3 regions of the Streptomyces sp. NPDC090119 genome follow, and region 1 is predicted to be linked to each of the others. Evidence: riboswitches for the same ligand, from Rfam matches in the RefSeq annotation. Region 1 holds a riboswitch; each other region holds the start of a gene.

Region 1 (5,546 bases):
ACAAGAGCGTCGATCTTGGTGTCAATCTCGGTCACGACACCTAGCCTGCCATCCCCCACCGACAGCCGGTAGTCGGGCCACTCCGCGCGCGGGTGCCCGGCCTACTCGACGACGGCCTGTTTCAGCGGGAGCGCGGGGTCGGTGAGGGCCTCGGCGTCCATCAGGCGGCCCGCCTCGATCAGCCGCCTGCCCTGGGCGAGGTCGCGTGGGCGGCCCACCGCCAGCAGGGCCACCAGACGGCCCTCGCGCAGCCAGCACACGGTCCAGGCGGGGTCGGCCGGGTCCCCGCGCCACACCGTGCGGTCGGCGGCCGCGTGGTGGCCCGCGTACTGCACGAACCGCCCGAACTGCTCGGACCAGAAGTACGGCACCGGGTCGTAGGGCGCCGCCTCCTCGCCCAGGATGTCGGCGGCGACCGTACGGGGGCCCTGGAGGGCGTTGTCCCAGTGGTGGACGAGCAGCCGCTCGGCGTAGCGGGCCGAGGGGAAGGAGGTGCAGTCGCCGACCGCGTACACGTCCGCGGCGGAGGTGCGCAGCCGGTCGTCGGCCAGGACGTCGCCGTGCGGGCCGAGGGCGATGCCCGAGCCCGCCAGCCAGGCGGTGGCGGGGTGGGCGCCGATGCCGACCACGACGGCGTCGGAGGGCAGCCGGGCGCCGTCGTCCAGCACGACCGCGCCGGGTTCGACGGCGGCCACGCGGACGCCGGTGCGCAGGGAGACGCCGCCGTCGGCGTACCAGGCGGCCATCGGGGCGGCGACCTCGGCGGGCAGGGCACCGGCCAGCGGGCGGTCGGCGGCCTCGACGACGGTCACCGCGCAGCCCGCCTCCCGGGCGGCGGTGGCGAACTCGGCGCCGATCCAGCCCGCGCCGACCACCACCACGTCGTGCCGCGCGGCCAGCACCGGGCGCAGCCGCTCGGCGTCGTCCAGGGTGCGCAGCAGATGCACACCGGGCGTCTCGTCGGTGCCGGGCAGCCGGACGGGTACGGCGCCGGTGGCGAGGACCAGCACGTCGTACGGGACGGGACCGGCGGCGGTGTCCAGTTCGTGGTCGGCGGGGCGGACGCCGAGCGCCTCGCAGCCGAGCCGGAGGTCGATGTCGAGCGAGGCGAAGTCCACGTCGAAGGCGGAACCCTCGGCGGTGCCCAGCAGGATGGCCTTGGACAGCGGGGGCCGGTCGTAGGGCTGGTGCGGCTCGGCGCCGATCAGGGTGACGGGCCCGGTGAAGCCCTGTTCGCGCAGGGCGACGGCGGTCTGCACCCCGGCCATGCCCGCCCCGACGACGACCACGCGCCGTTCCTGCCCCGCGGCCTCCGGAGATCTCTGCTCAGTCACATGGTCACCTTAGGTCACTGACTCATCGTCAGTCAGTGCGCGTCGCACCGACCTCTTCACCCACGCTGATGCCCCCGCCCGGCCGTCGTACCGGAGGGGCCGGTGCTCCCTTACGGCTGAGCTGGGCGGGCGGCTAGGCTGGCCACCGTAACTGCACTCGCGGGAGCCCGGACGCACCGGGCTGAGAGGGAGGCTGGCGGCCTCCGACCGTACGAACCTGATCCGGGTCATGCCGGCGAAGGGAGGGGCGAGACGCCCATGCCGTCACGTACGTCCGAACGACCCGGTGCCCCGGACGTCCTCGTCGTCGGGGGCGGGATCATCGGCCTGGTCACCGCCTGGCGCGCGGCCGGGCGGGGACTCACCGCGGCCGTGGTGGACCCCGATCCCGGTGGCGGGGCCGCGCGGGTCGCGGCCGGGATGCTGGCCGCGGTCACCGAGCTGCACCACGGCGAGGAGGGGCTGCTCGCCCTCAACCTGGCCTCCGCGCACCGCTATCCCGACTTCGCCGCCGAGCTGGCCGAGGCCACCGGTCACGATCTGGGCTACCGCCGCTCGGGCACCCTGGCCGTCGCCTTCGACACCGACGACCGCGCCCAGCTCCGTGAGGTGCACGAGCTGCAGCTCCGCTGCGGACTGGACTCGGAGTGGCTGTCCGGGCGGGAGTGCAGGCGGTTGGAGCCGATGCTGGCGCCCGGTGTGCGGGGCGGGCTGCGGGCCGACGGGGACCATCAGATCGACCCCCGGCGGCTGGCGGCCGCGCTGCTGACCGCGTGCGAGCGAGCCGGGGTGGTCCTCCATCGCTCCTGGGCCGCGCGGCTCGACACGACAGGGGACCGGGCCACCGGGGTCACCACGGCGGACGGCACCGCGCTGGCCGGCGGGCAGGTGGTGCTGGCGGGCGGCAGCCTGAGCGGGCGGCTGGAGGGGGTGCCGGAGGCGCTCGTACCGCCGGTGCGCCCGGTGAAGGGGCAGGTGCTGCGGCTGACGGTGCCACCCCGGTACCGGCCGTTCCTCAGCCGTACCGTGCGGGCCGTGGTGCGTGGCGGGCCGGTGTACCTGGTGCCGCGCGAGAACGGCGAGCTGGTGATCGGCGCGACCAGCGAGGAGCTGGGGTACGACACCACGGTCACCGCGGGCGGGGTGTACGAGCTGCTGCGCGACGCCCATGAGCTGGTGCCCGGCATCACCGAGCTGCCGCTCACCGAGACCCTGGCCGGACTGCGCCCCGGCTCCCCCGACAACGCCCCGCTGCTCGGCCCCTCGGGCCTGGACGGCCTGCTGCTGGCCACCGGGCACTTCCGCAATGGCGTGCTGCTCACGCCCGTCACCGGGGACGTCATGGCCGACGTGCTGTGCGGCGCGGGGCTGCCCGAGGTGGCCCGCCCGTTCTCGCCGCACCGGTTCGCCGCCCCCTCCCCCACCCTGGAGCACTCCGCATGAACATCTCCGTCAACGGCGAGCGCCGCGAGGTGGCGCCGGGCACCGCCCTGGACGCGGTCGTACGCGTCCTCACCCCGGCGCCCTCCGGGGTGGCCGCCGCCGTGAACGAGACCGTGGTCCCGCGCACCCGGTGGGCCGAGACCGGCCTCGCCGAGGGCGACCGGGTCGAGGTCCTCACCGCCGTGCAGGGAGGCTGACCGTGACTACCGGAACCACCGAACCCCTGGTCCTCGGCGACCTGACGCTGGACTCCCGGCTGATCATGGGCACCGGCGGCGCCCCCAGCCTGGACGTGCTGGAGCGCTCGCTGGTCGCGTCCGGCACCGAGCTGACCACGGTGGCGATGCGCCGCGTCGACCCCGGCGCGCACGGCTCGGTGCTGTCGGTGCTGGAGAAGCTGGGCATCCGCGTACTGCCCAACACCGCGGGCTGCTTCACCGCCGGGGAGGCGGTGCTGACCGCCCGGCTGGCCCGCGAGGCGCTCGGCACCGACCTGGTGAAGCTGGAGGTGGTGGCCGACGAGCGGACGCTGCTCCCCGACCCGGTGGAGACGCTGGACGCGGCCGAGACCCTGGTGGACGACGGCTTCACCGTGCTGCCGTACACCAACGACGACCCGGTGCTGGCCCGCAGGCTCCAGGACGTGGGGTGCGCGGCCGTGATGCCGCTGGGCTCCCCGATCGGCTCCGGGCTCGGCATCCGCAACCCGCACAACTTCGAGCTGATCATGGAGCAGTCGTACGTCCCGGTGATCCTGGACGCGGGTGCCGGTACGGCGTCCGACGTGGCGCTGGCGATGGAGCTGGGGTGCGCGGGTGTGATGCTCGCCTCGGCCGTCACCCGGGCGCAGGACCCCGAGACGATGGCCACGGCCATGCGGCACGCCGTGCACGCGGGGTACCTGGCGCGGCGGGCCGGACGCATCCCCCGCCGCCATTTCGCGCGGGCGTCGTCCCCCGCCGAGGGGCGCGCGGACCTCGATCCGGAGCGCCCCGCGTTCACTTCGCGGGACGGTCACAGCTCTGCTGCGGTCGCTCACCCGGACGGCGCAGCGGGCGCCGCCCCCGCGCACCCCTCGTAGACTCGCCCGCGTGGATACGACGCTTCAGGACCCCCTCCTCGGCCAGGTGCTCGACGGCCGCTATCGCGTCGAGGCGCGGATCGCCGTCGGCGGGATGGCGACCGTCTACCGGGCCCTGGACATCCGGCTGGACCGGGTCCTGGCGCTCAAGGTGATGCATCCGGCGCTGGCCGCCGACGGCGCCTTCGTGGACCGGTTCATCCGCGAGGCCAAGTCGGTCGCCCGGCTCTCCCACCCCAACGTGGTGCAGGTCTTCGACCAGGGCACCGACGGCGGTTACGTGTACCTGGCGATGGAGTACGTCGCCGGGTGCACCCTGCGGGACGTGCTGCGGGAGCGGGGCGCACTGCGGCCGAGGGCGGCCCTGGACATCCTGGAGCCGGTGCTCGCCGCGCTGGGCGCGGCCCACCGGGCCGGGTTCGTGCACCGGGACATGAAGCCGGAGAACGTGCTGATCGGGGACGACGGCCGGGTCAAGGTCGCCGACTTCGGTCTGGTCCGCTCGGTCGACACGGTCACCAGCACCACCGGCTCGGTCCTCGGCACCGTCTCCTACCTGGCCCCGGAACAGATCGAGCAGGGCACCGCCGACCCGCGGGTGGACGTGTACGCCTGCGGTGTCGTGCTCTACGAGATGCTGACCGGCGCCAAGCCGCACTCCGGCGACTCCCCCGCCCAGGTCATCTACAAGCACCTCAACGACGACGTGCCCCCGCCCTCGGCGCTGGTGCCGGGGCTGGCGTACGAGCTGGACGAGCTGGTGGCCGCCGCGACCGCGCGCACCCCGGCGGTCCGGCCCGCGGACGCGGCCGCGCTGCTCGGCGAGGTGCTGCGGGTCCGTGGCTCGCTCACCGAGGAGCAGCTCGACGCGATGCCGCCGCAGGAGCTGTCGCACGGGCACCACGAGCACCACGACAACGCGGGCGACCGTACGAGCGTGCTGCCGCGCGCCCTGACGATGGTCCGGCCGCTCCCGGTGAACGGGGACGGCGAGGACGGTCGCGACGTCACGAGCGTGCTGCACACGACCGACATCGAGCCCCCGCCCACCCGGCGCGGCACCGGACGGTCCCGGCGGCCCCGGCGCGGACTGCTCACCCTGCTGGCCGCGCTGCTGGTGTTCCTCGGTGTGGGCGGCGGGGTCTGGTACATCAACTCGGGCCAGTTCACCAAGGTGCCGCCGGTGCTGTCGCGCACCCAGGACCAGGCCGAGCAGCGGCTGAGGTCGGCGGGGCTCGACGTGGGCGAGGTGAAGCGCGCCTACAGCGACACGGTGGACCGGGGCACGGTCATCAGCTCCGACCCGTCGTCCGGTTCCCGGGTCCGGGGCAACGCCTCGGTGGGGCTGACGATCTCGCTCGGCCCGCGCACGGTCTCCGTGCCCAGGGTGACGGGCCAGCCGCTGCAGCGGGCCCGGGAGCGGCTGAAGTCGGCCGGTCTGGAGCCGGGCATGGTCACCCGAGAGTTCAGCGACGAGGTCGCCCGGGGCTCGGTGAGCCGTACGACACCGGAGGCGGGCACCGAGATGCACGCCGGTTCGGCGATCGCGCTGGTCGTCAGCAAGGGCGCCCCGGTCGACGTCCCGGACGTCAGCGGCGAGGACGCGGAGAGCGCGCGCCAGGACCTGACCGACGCGGGACTCAAGGTGAAGATCGCCACCGAGCGGGTCGAATCCGACTTCGACAAGG
Region 2 (5,546 bases), on a different contig from region 1:
GGTGACCGGCACCAGGGAAGGCGCCACGATCGTCTTCGACGAGGACTGGGCGCCCGGCGCCGTCTACCGCGTCAACGTCAACGTGCCCAAGTTCATCAACAACAAGAGCATCACGCCCAACGTGATCGCCCCGGCCACCGCGTGCAAGAAGGAGGAGTCCCCCTCCCCCACGCCGCCCGCCTCCGAGTCTCCGGCGCCGTCCGCGTCCGCATCGACGCCCGCCGAGGAGAGCGCCACCCCGGCCCCGTCCGCGAGCGAGAGCAGCAGCGCCGCCGCCCCGGTTTCCGAGGCCCCGAGCAACGCGCCGTCCGCGGCGATCGGTGACTCGAACCTCGCCGAGACCGGTGCGAACTCCAACACCGGCCTGATCGCCGGTGTCGCCGGTGCCCTCGTCGTCGTCGGCGGTGGCGCGGTGTACTTCGGTATGCGCCGCCGTGGCGCGAAGACCGGCAGCTGACGCCTTCGCCCACCGAGCACGACAGCGGCCCGTCCCCGTCTCGTACGGGGGCGGGCCGCCGCCTTTCGCGTGGGTCAGCCGAGGACGACGGTCTCCGCCGCGTCGAACTCCACCCCGACCTCGGCGCCGGTCTCGGGCGCGTCGCGCAGCGGACAGGCCGCCTCCAGGTGCGGGCCGCCGTCGGCGGGCCGGAGCCGGAGCGCCACATGGGTGCCCCGGAAGGTGCGCGCGGTCACCGTGCAGGCCAGCCCCTCGCCGGCGGCCACGACCCGCACCCCGGCGGGCCGCACCAGCAGCTCTCCGGCGCCCTGCGGTGACCCCTCCGGCACCGGCAGCTTGCCCCAGGGAGTGTCGGCGGCCGTCCCGGTGACGCTCGCCGGGACCACGTTCTCGAAGCCGAGGAACCTCGCCACGAAAGCGTCGGCCGGTCGGCGCCACACCTCCAGCGGGGTTCCCGACTGCGCGATCCGCCCGTCCCGCATCACCACCACCCGGTCGCCCAGCGCGAACGCCTCGCCCTGGTCGTGGGTGACGGCGAGCACGGTGGTGCCCAACCGGCCGAACAGCTCCCGGAGTTCGACCACCAGCCGCTCCCGCAGCGAGCGGTCCAGCTGCCCGAGCGGCTCGTCCAGCATCAGCAGCCTCGGCCGGGGCGCGAGCGCCCGCGCGAGAGCCACCCGCTGCTGCTCACCGCCAGAGAGACCGGCCACCGCCCGCCGGGCCGCACCGGGCAGCCCGACCAGCTCCAGCAACTCCCGCACCCGTTCGTCCCGTTGACCCTTGGGCAGGCCGTGCATCCGCAGCCCGAAGGCGACGTTGCCGCCCACGTCCCGCTGTGGGAAGAGCTGGTGGTCCTGGAACATCAGGCCGACCCCACGCCGGTGCGCGGGCACCCCCGCCTGGTCGCGCCCGTCCAGCAACACCCTTCCGCCGTCCAGGGGTTGGAGCCCGGCCACGCTCCGCAGCAGGGTCGACTTGCCGCTGCCGCTGGGTCCGAGCACACACACCACCTCGTGCTCGGCGACCCCGAGGTCCACCGTGTCGAGCACCGGTCGCCCGCCGAGACGGACGGTCGCCTCCTCAAGGCTCAGCAGCATCAGAACTCCCCCGTCCGGTCGGTGCGCAGCCGCTCCAGCACGAGCAGCGCGGCCGCGCAGACCACCATCAGAATCGTGGAAAGGGCCATCGCCTGGCCGTAGTTCAGCTCTCCCGGACGGCCCAGCAGCCGGGCCACCGCCACCGGGAGGGTGGGGTTGTCGGGCCGGGCGATGAACACGGTCGCCCCGAACTCGCCCAGCGACACGGCGAACGCGAACCCGGCCGCGACCAGCAACGCCCGCCGCACCAACGGGAGATCGACCTCCCGCCAGACCCGCCAGGGCGAAGCGCCGAGCACCGCCGCCGCCTCCCTGAGCCGGGTGTCCACCGCCCGCAGCACCGGCAGCATGGTCCGTACGACGAAGGGGGCGCCGACCAGGGCCTGGGCGAGCGGCACCAGGAACCAGGACTGGCGCAGGTCCAGCGGCGGCTCGTCCAGCGCGATCAGGAAGCCGAAGCCGACGGTCACGGCGGAGACGCCGAGCGGCAGCATCAGCAGGGCGTCGAACCCGCGTACCAGTCGGCCCGCGTCCCGCCGGGCCAGCGCGGCGGCGGCGAGTCCGCCGACGACCAGGGCGATGGCGGTGGCGGCGACCGCGTACTCCAGCGAGGTCCACACCGCGTGCAGCGGCGCCACCAGGAACGTACCGCCGTCGGCGTCGGTGAGCGCCCGGTAGTAGCCGAAGCCCGGCGCGTCCAGTGAGCGGCGCACCAGCACGCCGAGCGGCAGCACCAGCAGGACCGCGATGGTGGCGAGGACCCCGCCGAGCAGCGTCCACTGTCCGGCGCCGCGCGGGCGGCGGGCGGTGCCGGAGGCGTCGACCAGGCGCAGCGCGGTCTCCCGGCGCCGTACCGTCCAGGCGTGCACGGCGAGGATCGCGCCGACCGCGGCGAACTGCACCAGGGTGAGGACGGCGGCCGTGGTCAGGTCGAAGACCTCGGAGGTCTGCCGGTAGATCTCCACCTCCAGGGTGGAGAAGGTGGGCCCGCCGAGGATCTGGACCACGCCGAAGGAGGTGAAGGTGAACAGGAACACCATCAGCGCGGCGGCGGCCACGGCGGGCGCCAGCGCGGGCAGGGTGACCTGGCGCCAGGCGCGCAGCGGGGAGGCGCCGAGCATCCGGGCGGCCTCCTCCTGCCGGGGGTCGAGCTGGCCCCACAGCCCGCCGACGGTGCGCACGACGACGGCGTAGTTGAAGAAGACGTGCGCGATGAGGATCGCCCACACCGTGGTGTCCAGCCGTACGCCCCACAGTTCGTCCAGCAGCCCGCCGTGGCCGACCAGGGCGAGGAACGCGGTGCCGACGACCACCGTGGGCAGCACGAACGGCACCGTGACCACGGCCCGCAGCACCTGTTTGCCGGGGAACTCCAGCCGGGCGAAGACCCAGGCGGCGGGCAACGCGATCAGCAGGGTGAGCGCGGTGGAGGCGAGCGCCTGCCAGGTGGTGAACCAGAGCACGTGCCGGATGTCGGAGCGGCCCAGCACCTCGGCGAACCGTCCGAGATGCCAGCTGCCGTCGGCCTTGAGCCCGCGCGCCGTGATGGCGGCTACGGGCCAGGCGAAGAACAGCGCGAAGAAGGCGACGGGCAGGGCCATCAGCCCCAGCCGCGCCACGCTCCCGCGGCCGCGCCGTCCGGCTGCTTCCGCCGCTCCGGCTGCTCCGGCCGCTTCAGCTACTTCAGTACGAGAGACGTCCACGAGCTGACCCACTGGTCGCGGTTGGCGGCGATCTTCTTGGGCGCCATGGTCTGCGGGTCCTTGACGGCGGGCCCGTACTCGGTGAACTCGGCGGGGACCTTCGCGTCCTTGATCACCGGGTACACGAACATGTTCAGCGGCATGTCCTGCTGGAACTGCTTGGAGAGCAGGAAGTCGAGGAACGCCTTGCCGCCCTCGGGGTTCTTCGCGTGGTCCAGCAGCCCGGCGAACTCGACCTGCCGGAAGCAGGTGCCCTCGGAGACACCGGTGGGGGCGGTCTTCGGCTTCTGCTTGGCGTAGATCACCTCGGCGGGCGGCGAGGAGGCGTACGACACGACGAGCGGCCGGTCACCGCCCGCCTTCCTGCCCTCGGAGGAGCCGGAGAACTCCTGGTAGTACGCCTGCTCCCAGCCGTCGACGACCTTGACGCCGTTGGCCTTGAGCTTCTTCCAGTACCCCTCCCAGCCCTTGTCGCCGTAACTCGCGGCGCTGCCGAGCAGGAAGCCGAGGCCGGGCGAGGAGGTGGCGGCGTTCTCGGTGACCAGCAGATTCTTGTACTTGGGGTCCGCGAGGTCGGCGAAGGTGCGCGGCGGCTTCAGCTTGTGCTCGGTGAAGTACGCCTTGTCGTAGTTGACGCAGATGTCGCCGTGGTCGACCGGCGTGACCCGGTGCTTCGCCGCGTCGAGCTGGAAGGCGGGGTCGACCTGGCCGAGGCCCTTGGCGGCGTACGGCTGGAAGAGGCCGTTGTCGAGGGCGCGGGAGAGCAGGGTGTTGTCGATGCCGAAGAAGACGTCGCCCTGGGGGTTGTCCTTGGTGAGGACCGCCTTGTTGACGGCCTGCCCGGCGTCGCCGTCCTTGAGGACGCGCACCCGGTAGCCGGACTGCTTCTCGAAGTCCGCGATCACGTTCTTGGACGCGGCCCACGAGTCGTGGCTGACAAGGGTCACGGTCTTGGTGTCCGCGGCCCCCTTGGTGTCGGTGGACCCGCACGCGGAGAGCGTGAGCAGGCCGAGGCCGACCGCCGCGGCCACGAAGGTCTTGGTGTGCACTGGTGGTCCTCCTGGGGTGGGCCAGGAAGAGACGCGGCCCTGCCCTTGACTCCACGCGGGAGTCCGGGCAGGGCACAACAGCTTGAGTGATGACCGAACTTCCTACCCAGAATGACCTGGGCGAGGTTCAGAGGGTCTGCGGCCTGGTTGCCGCACTCTCAGCGCTGTGGCGCTCCCCTGTCGGAATATGCAGATGTATGACCGTACGAACGTGTACGGGTATGACGTTGTACTGACCGGCCCAGGTTACCGCTCGGTGGCCGCGAGCTGACCACACGCCCCGTCGATCTCCTGACCGCGGGTGTCCCGGACGGTCACCGGCACGCCGTGCGCGGCGATGGCCGCCACGAACGCCTTCTCGTCCTCGGGACGGGAGGCGGTCCACTTGGAGCCGGGGGTGGGGTTGAGCGGGATCAGGTTGACGTGCACGGGCTTGCCCTTGAGCAGCCGGCCGAGCCGGTCACCGCGCCACGCCTGGTCGTTGATGTCCCGGATCAGCGCGTACTCGATGGACAGCCGACGCCCGGACTTCTCCGCGTACTCGAACCCGGCGTCCAGCACCTCGCGCACCTTCCACCGCGTGTTCACGGGAACGAGGGTGTCGCGCAGCTCGTCGTCGGGGGCGTGCAGCGAGATCGCCAGCCGGCACTTGAAGCCCTCGTCGGCGAAGCGGTGGATGGCGGGGACGAGGCCGACGGTCGACACGGTGATGCCGCGCTGAGACAGGCCGAGGCCGTCCGGGGCGGGGTCGGTGAGCGCCCGGATGGAGCCGACGACGCGCTTGTAGTTCGCGAGCGGCTCGCCCATCCCCATGAAGACGATGTTGGACAGCCGGGCCGGACCGCCGGGCACTTCCCCGTCCCGGAGCGCCCGCATGCCGTCCACGATCTGGTGCACGATCTCGGCGGTGGACAGGTTCCGGTCGAGACCGGCCTGGCCCGTGGCACAGAACGGGCAGTTCATCCCGCACCCGGCCTGCGAGCTGATGCACATGGTGACCCGGTCCGGGTACCGCATCAGCACGGACTCGACGAGGGTGCCGTCGAACAGCCGCCAGAGCGTCTTGCGGGTGGTGCCCTGGTCCGTGGCCAGATGCCGGACCACCGACATCAGCTCAGGGAACAGCGCCTCCCGCAGCTTCTCCCGCGAACCGGCCGGGATGTCCGTCCACTGCTCGGGGTCGTGCGTGTACCGCGCGAAGTAGTGCTGCGAGAGCTGCTTGGCACGGAACGGCTTCTCG
Region 3 (5,546 bases), on a different contig from region 1:
CCGCCACCGCCCCCGACAAGCACTCCGCGACCCTCATCGGCTCCGTCCAGCGCGCCATGCGCCTGCTGGAGACGGTCGCCGGGCACGAGTACGGCGCCCCCGCCAAGCAGCTCGCCCGCGAGACCGGCCTCGCGCTCCCCACGGCGTACCACCTGCTGCGCACCCTGGTGCACGAGGGCTATCTGCGCCGGGACAAGGGGCGGTTCTTCCTCGGCGACGCGGCGGACCGGCTGAGTAGCAGCGGAGCGCAGCAGAAACGTCGCAGCACGGTGGCCGACATCCTCGAGCACTGGCGCGATGCGATCGGTGCCCCGGTGTACTACGCGATGTACCGGGACGGCGAGATCGAGGTCATGTGCGTGGCCGACTCGCGCGAGACCCCGGCCGTCGCGGAGTGGGCCGACTTCCGCGAGACCGGACATGCCCACGCGATCGGGAAGTGCCTGCTCTCCCAGCTGGACGAGGACGCCCGCCGCGACCACCTCGCGCGCTACCCGGTGCGCTCCCTCACGCCGTACACCGTGCGCGACAACGATGCCCTGCTCCGGCGGCTGGCCAGGACCCGGCGGATGGAACCGGTGGTGGAACGGCAGGAATACGCCCTTGGAGCGGTCTGTGCGGCGGTGCCGATCACTGTCGGTACAACCGCCGCGACGATGGCGATCTCGCTCCCGGCCCATCAGGCTGATCAACTGCCGTGCATGACAAGGAGGTTGCAGTCGGAGATGGGCCGTCACATGGGAGCGCTGGCGCTCTCTATCAGCATCTGAAAACTCACTCCTTGTGATCTGCCATGCACGTTCAGCTAGATTTGACCCCAGTCAGGGATTAAACCCGGCCAGTCGATGTCATACGACGGGGTAGGCGATGCGCGAGTCCGTACAGGCAGAAGTCATGATGAGCTTTCTCGTCTCGGAGGAGCTTTCCTTCCGTATTCCGGTGGAGTTGCGCTATGAGACGAGTGATCCTTATGCGGTCCGGCTCACCTTCCATCTGCCCGGTGACGCCCCGGTGACCTGGGTCTTCGGCCGGGAGTTGATGATCGACGGGGTCGGCCGGCCGTGCGGCGAGGGTGATGTGCACATCGCCCCCGTCGACTGCGAGGTGCTGGGCGAGGTGCTGATCCGGCTTCAGGTGGGCGGCGATCAGGCGCTGTTCCGCTCCTCTACCCCACCGCTCGTGGCGTTCCTGGACCGCACCGACAAGCTGGTGCCGCTCGGTCAGGAGGGTGCGCTGGCCGACTTCGACACCCACCTCGACGAGGCCCTGGGCCGCATCCTGGCCGAGGAGCAGAGCGCGGGCTGACGCGGGCCCGGTCGGGGGCGCCGAGCGTTCCGCCGGGCTCCGTGAACCTTTGAAGAAACGCTTCTGCAAGGGTTCACGGGCAGCCGGTCCCGCCCGTCCCGACGGGTCCGACGGCTCCCTCAGCGCTTCCGGCGCCGTCCCCTGCCGCCGGAGGCCGCGACGGGCTTGCCGGCCGCGGGAGCCGCCGTACCCGGCGCGGGGCGGTCCGCCGAGACGACCAGGGCGGCGAGCGCGGTGGTGACCGGAACCGAGGCGACCAGACCGATCGAGCCGACCAGCGTCCGCACGATCTCCTCCGCGACCAGCTCGCTGGTGGCCACGGTGCCCACCCCGCTCTGCGCGATGGAGAACAGCAGGAGCAGGGGCAGCGCGGCGCCCGCGTAGGCGAGGACGAGGGTGTTGACGACGGAGGCGATGTGGTCGCGGCCGATGCGGATGCCCGCCCGGTACAGCCCCCGCCAGCCCATCGAGGGGTTGGCCTCGTGCAGCTCCCACACTGCCGAGGTCTGGGTGACCGTCACATCGTCCAGCACGCCCAGCGAGCCGATGATGACGCCCGCGAGCAGCAGGCCGCTCATGTCGATGGACGGGTAGAGACCGTGGATCAGGCCGGTGTTGTCGTCCGTGTTGCCGGTGAGCGCGGCCCAGCCGATGAACTGCGAGCCGAGCAGACCGATCAGCAGCAGGGAGACGAGGGTGCCCAGCACCGCGACGGAGGTCCGCGCGGACAGGCCATGGCACATGTACAGCGCGATGAGCATGATCGCGCTCGACCCGACCACGCCCACCAGCAGCGGATTCGAGCCCTGGAGTATCGCGGGCAGGATGAACAGGGTGAGCACCATGAAGCTCACCGCCAGGGCCACCAGTGCCATGACGCCGCGCAGTCGGCCCACCACCACGACGGCGACCGCGAAGATCCCGGCGAGCAGGGCCATGGGGAACTTGCGGTCCAGGTCGGTGACCGCGTACTGGAGTTCCCTCGGCGCCTTGGGCTCGTAGGCGACCACGACCTTGTCGCCCTGGTGCAACTGCCGGGTCTGGTCGGGCTGCACCAGCTCGGTGAAGGTGCGTCCCTGGTCCTTGCCGGTGTCGACCCGGACCGTCGCCTTCTTGCAGGGGCCCTTCTTGTCCTCCTGGGCGGCCGGACCCGCGCCCGTGGCCGAGGGATCACCGGCCGGGGCTCCCCCGCCCACCCCGCCGACCTGGCAGCTCACCGAGGTGACCTGGGTGACCGTGGCCTGCTGGGTCTGGCGGTCGAAGCCGACCCCGGAGCGCTGGTGCGGGGGCGCGCCTCCGGGCCAGAGCACCACCAGACCCACGACGACGGCCGCGCTGAACGGGATCAGGATGGCCGCGATGACCTTGCGCAGATGTCTGGAGACCGGCGCGGCGGGGCCATGGCTGTGCGAGTGCCCGTGCCCGTGCCCGTGGCCATGCCCGCCATGACTCCCATGACCGCCGTGACCCCCGTGCCCGCCATGGCCGTCTCCGGGACCGGACCCGTGCCCGCTCCCGTCGCCGGGGCCTGGTCCGGAGCCCGGCCGGTGGGGTGGGCCGGGAGGAGGGTAGGGAGGCTGCTGCGTCGTGGTCACGGCCCGATCATTGCAAGAACGGGGGAGGCCCACTGTTCATCCCGTCACAGAGGGCGCTAGCGTGGAGGCACCTTTGCACACGCGGGAGCTCGGAGCACCGGGCTGAGAGGGCGCTGACCTCCGTCGTTGCGATGTTTCACGTGGAACATGGTTCCCCGAGGACATCTGCGGACGGAAATCGCTGCGTCGACCGCCGAACCTGTTACCGGGTAATGCCGGCGTAGGGAGTAGGTCTCATGACCAACAAGGACGCACGCACGCCTGCCTCCGCGCAGACCACGACGACCAGTTCGTCGGGCGAGGAGGCCGGGAAGTCCATCGGCTGGCACAAGGCGTATGTCGCGGGCTCGCGCCCCGATCTGCGGGTGCCGGTCCGTCAGGTGCACCTCACCAACGGGCGGTCGGTCACGCTGTACGACACCTCCGGCCCGTACACCGATCCGGAAGCCGACACCGATGTCCGCCGGGGGCTGGCCCCGCTGCGGGAGAACTGGATCGTCGCCCGTGGCGACACCGAGGAGTACGCGGGCCGTCCCGTCCGGCCGGAGGACGACGGGATCAAGCACACCTCGCCGCGCGGCGGGCTGCGCAATCTGGACGCGGTCTTCCCCGGGAGGCCCCGCCAGCCCCGGCGTGGCCGGACGGGCCGGGCGGTCACCCAGCTCGCCTATGCCCGCCAGGGGGAGATCACGCCCGAGATGGAGTTCGTGGCGCTCCGGGAGAACGTCGCCCCCGAGGTGGTCCGCGAGGAGATCGCGGCGGGCCGGGCCGTGCTGCCCGCCAATGTGAACCATCCGGAGATCGAGCCGATGATCATCGGCAAGCGGTTCCTGGTGAAGGTCAACGCCAACATCGGCAACTCGGCGGTCACTTCCTCGATCGAGGAGGAGGTGGAGAAGATGACCTGGGCGACCCGCTGGGGCGCCGACACGGTCATGGACCTCTCCACCGGCCGCAACATCCACACCACCCGCGAGTGGGTGCTGCGCAACTCCCCCGTGCCCATCGGCACGGTGCCGCTCTACCAGGCCCTGGAGAAGGTCGACGGCCGGGCCGAGGAGCTGACCTGGGAGGTCTACAAGGACACGGTGATCGAGCAGGCCGAACAGGGCGTGGACTACATGACGGTGCACGCGGGTGTGCGACTGCCGTACGTCCCGCTGACGGCGAACCGGAAGACCGGCATCGTCTCGCGCGGTGGCTCGATCATGGCGGCCTGGTGCCTGGCGCACCACAAGGAGTCGTTCCTGTACGAGCACTTCGAGGAGCTCTGCGAGATCCTCGCGGCCTACGACGTCACCTACTCGCTCGGCGACGGTCTGCGGCCCGGTTCGATCGCTGACGCCAATGACGAGGCGCAGTTCGCGGAGCTGCGCACGCTCGGGGAACTCAACCGGATCGCCCGGCGCTTCGACGTGCAGACGATGATCGAGGGCCCCGGGCATGTCCCGATGCACAAGATCAAGGAGAACATCGACCTCCAGCAGGAGATCTGCGACGAGGCCCCGTTCTACACACTCGGCCCGCTGACCACCGACGTCGCGCCCGCGTACGACCACATCACCTCGGGTATCGGTGCCGCGATGATCGCCTGGTGGGGCACGGCGATGCTCTGCTACGTCACGCCCAAGGAGCACCTGGGCCTGCCGAACCGGGACGACGTCAAGACCGGCGTCATCACCTACAAGATCGCCGCCCACGCGGCCGACCTGGCCAAGGGGCACCCCGGCGCCCAGGAGTGGGACGACGCGCTCTCGGACGCCCGCTTCGAGTTCCGGTGGGAGGACCAGTTCAACCTCGCCCTGGACCCGGACACGGCACGGGAGTTCCACGACGAGACGCTGCCCGCCGAGCCCGCGAAGACGGCCCACTTCTGCTCCATGTGCGGGCCGAAGTTCTGCAGCATGAAGATCTCGCAGGACATCCGGCGCGAACACGGCGGCAACCGGGCCGAGATCGAGGAGGGCATGGCGAAGAAGTCGCTGGAGTTCGCGGCCACGGGCAACCGGGTCTACTTGCCGATCGTGGAGGACCAGCCCTAGCCGGATCGGGCGCCGGTCGGATGCTCAGTCCGGCTGGTGTTCCGGGCCGCCGAAGTCCGGGCTCGTGTAGTCCGGGCTGCTGAAGCGGGGGCGGTCGGTGGTCGTTCCGTCGTCGGGGCTGCTGAAGCCGGGGCGGCCGTAGCCGAGGCGTGGCATCCGGCCGCTCGGTCCGGGGGCCGGGAGGGGCTGTGCGGCGGGGGCGCCGGGCTGGGCGAGGGCGTCGCGCAGGAAGGGCAGGATGCCGCGCTCGAGCAGCGCGTCCCGCCACTCCTGACGCGCCCTCGCCACCGCCTCGCGCGCTTCCTCCTGGGCGGCGGCCCCGGCGGAGGAGCTGTTGCGCAGGGCGGTGATCAGGAGCGCCACCCCGGCGGTCAGGATCGCCACCGCCGTCAGGGCGCCGAAGACCCAGCCGACGGTGAGCATGGTCCGGCCGAACTGCCGACCGGGGGCGAGCATCTTCAGGAGGTAGCCGACCAGCAGGAAGATCACGGTGGCCGTTCCGGCGAGCACGGGGGCCAGGACCGCGATCATCGCGCTGGCGCCCGCGCCGACGGCCTCGGCGGTCTCACCGAGGGCGGCGGCGAGCCCCAGCGGGCCCGCTCCC

The links. Region 1 has a riboswitch for thiamine pyrophosphate ahead of thiO (glycine oxidase ThiO). Riboswitches for the same ligand answer to the same signal wherever they lie in the genome.
Region 2: linked by a shared signal. The riboswitch ahead of ACIPPM_RS12735 (thiamine ABC transporter substrate binding subunit) and the one ahead of thiO (glycine oxidase ThiO) in region 1 are both predicted to bind thiamine pyrophosphate.
Region 3: linked by a shared signal. The riboswitch ahead of thiC (phosphomethylpyrimidine synthase ThiC) and the one ahead of thiO (glycine oxidase ThiO) in region 1 are both predicted to bind thiamine pyrophosphate.

Annotation. Positions count from the first base shown of each region.
Region 1 covers NZ_JBIVDK010000002.1:303,298-308,843, forward strand. Annotated here, with positions in the region: gene ACIPPM_RS08725 (Rv2175c family DNA-binding protein) at 1-35, opposite strand, end outside; gene ACIPPM_RS08730 (NAD(P)/FAD-dependent oxidoreductase) at 102-1,289, opposite strand; TPP riboswitch at 1,484-1,596, shown strand; gene thiO (glycine oxidase ThiO) at 1,593-2,777, shown strand; gene thiS (sulfur carrier protein ThiS) at 2,774-2,974, shown strand; partial or broken gene ACIPPM_RS08745 (thiazole synthase) at 2,977-3,777, shown strand; gene pknB (Stk1 family PASTA domain-containing Ser/Thr kinase) at 3,869-5,546, shown strand, end outside.
Region 2 covers NZ_JBIVDK010000003.1:16,722-22,267, forward strand. Annotated here, with positions in the region: gene ACIPPM_RS12720 (LAETG motif-containing sortase-dependent surface protein) at 1-457, shown strand, start outside; gene ACIPPM_RS12725 (ABC transporter ATP-binding protein) at 532-1,554, opposite strand; gene ACIPPM_RS12730 (ABC transporter permease) at 1,554-3,155, opposite strand; gene ACIPPM_RS12735 (thiamine ABC transporter substrate binding subunit) at 3,233-4,306, opposite strand; TPP riboswitch at 4,388-4,495, opposite strand; gene rlmN (23S rRNA (adenine(2503)-C(2))-methyltransferase RlmN) at 4,553-5,546, opposite strand, start outside.
Region 3 covers NZ_JBIVDK010000005.1:511,354-516,899, forward strand. Annotated here, with positions in the region: gene ACIPPM_RS23860 (IclR family transcriptional regulator) at 1-770, shown strand, start outside; gene ACIPPM_RS23865 (SsgA family sporulation/cell division regulator) at 868-1,305, shown strand; gene ACIPPM_RS23870 (YibE/F family protein) at 1,425-2,900, opposite strand; TPP riboswitch at 2,972-3,144, shown strand; gene thiC (phosphomethylpyrimidine synthase ThiC) at 3,137-4,942, shown strand; gene ACIPPM_RS23880 (hypothetical protein) at 4,967-5,546, opposite strand, start outside.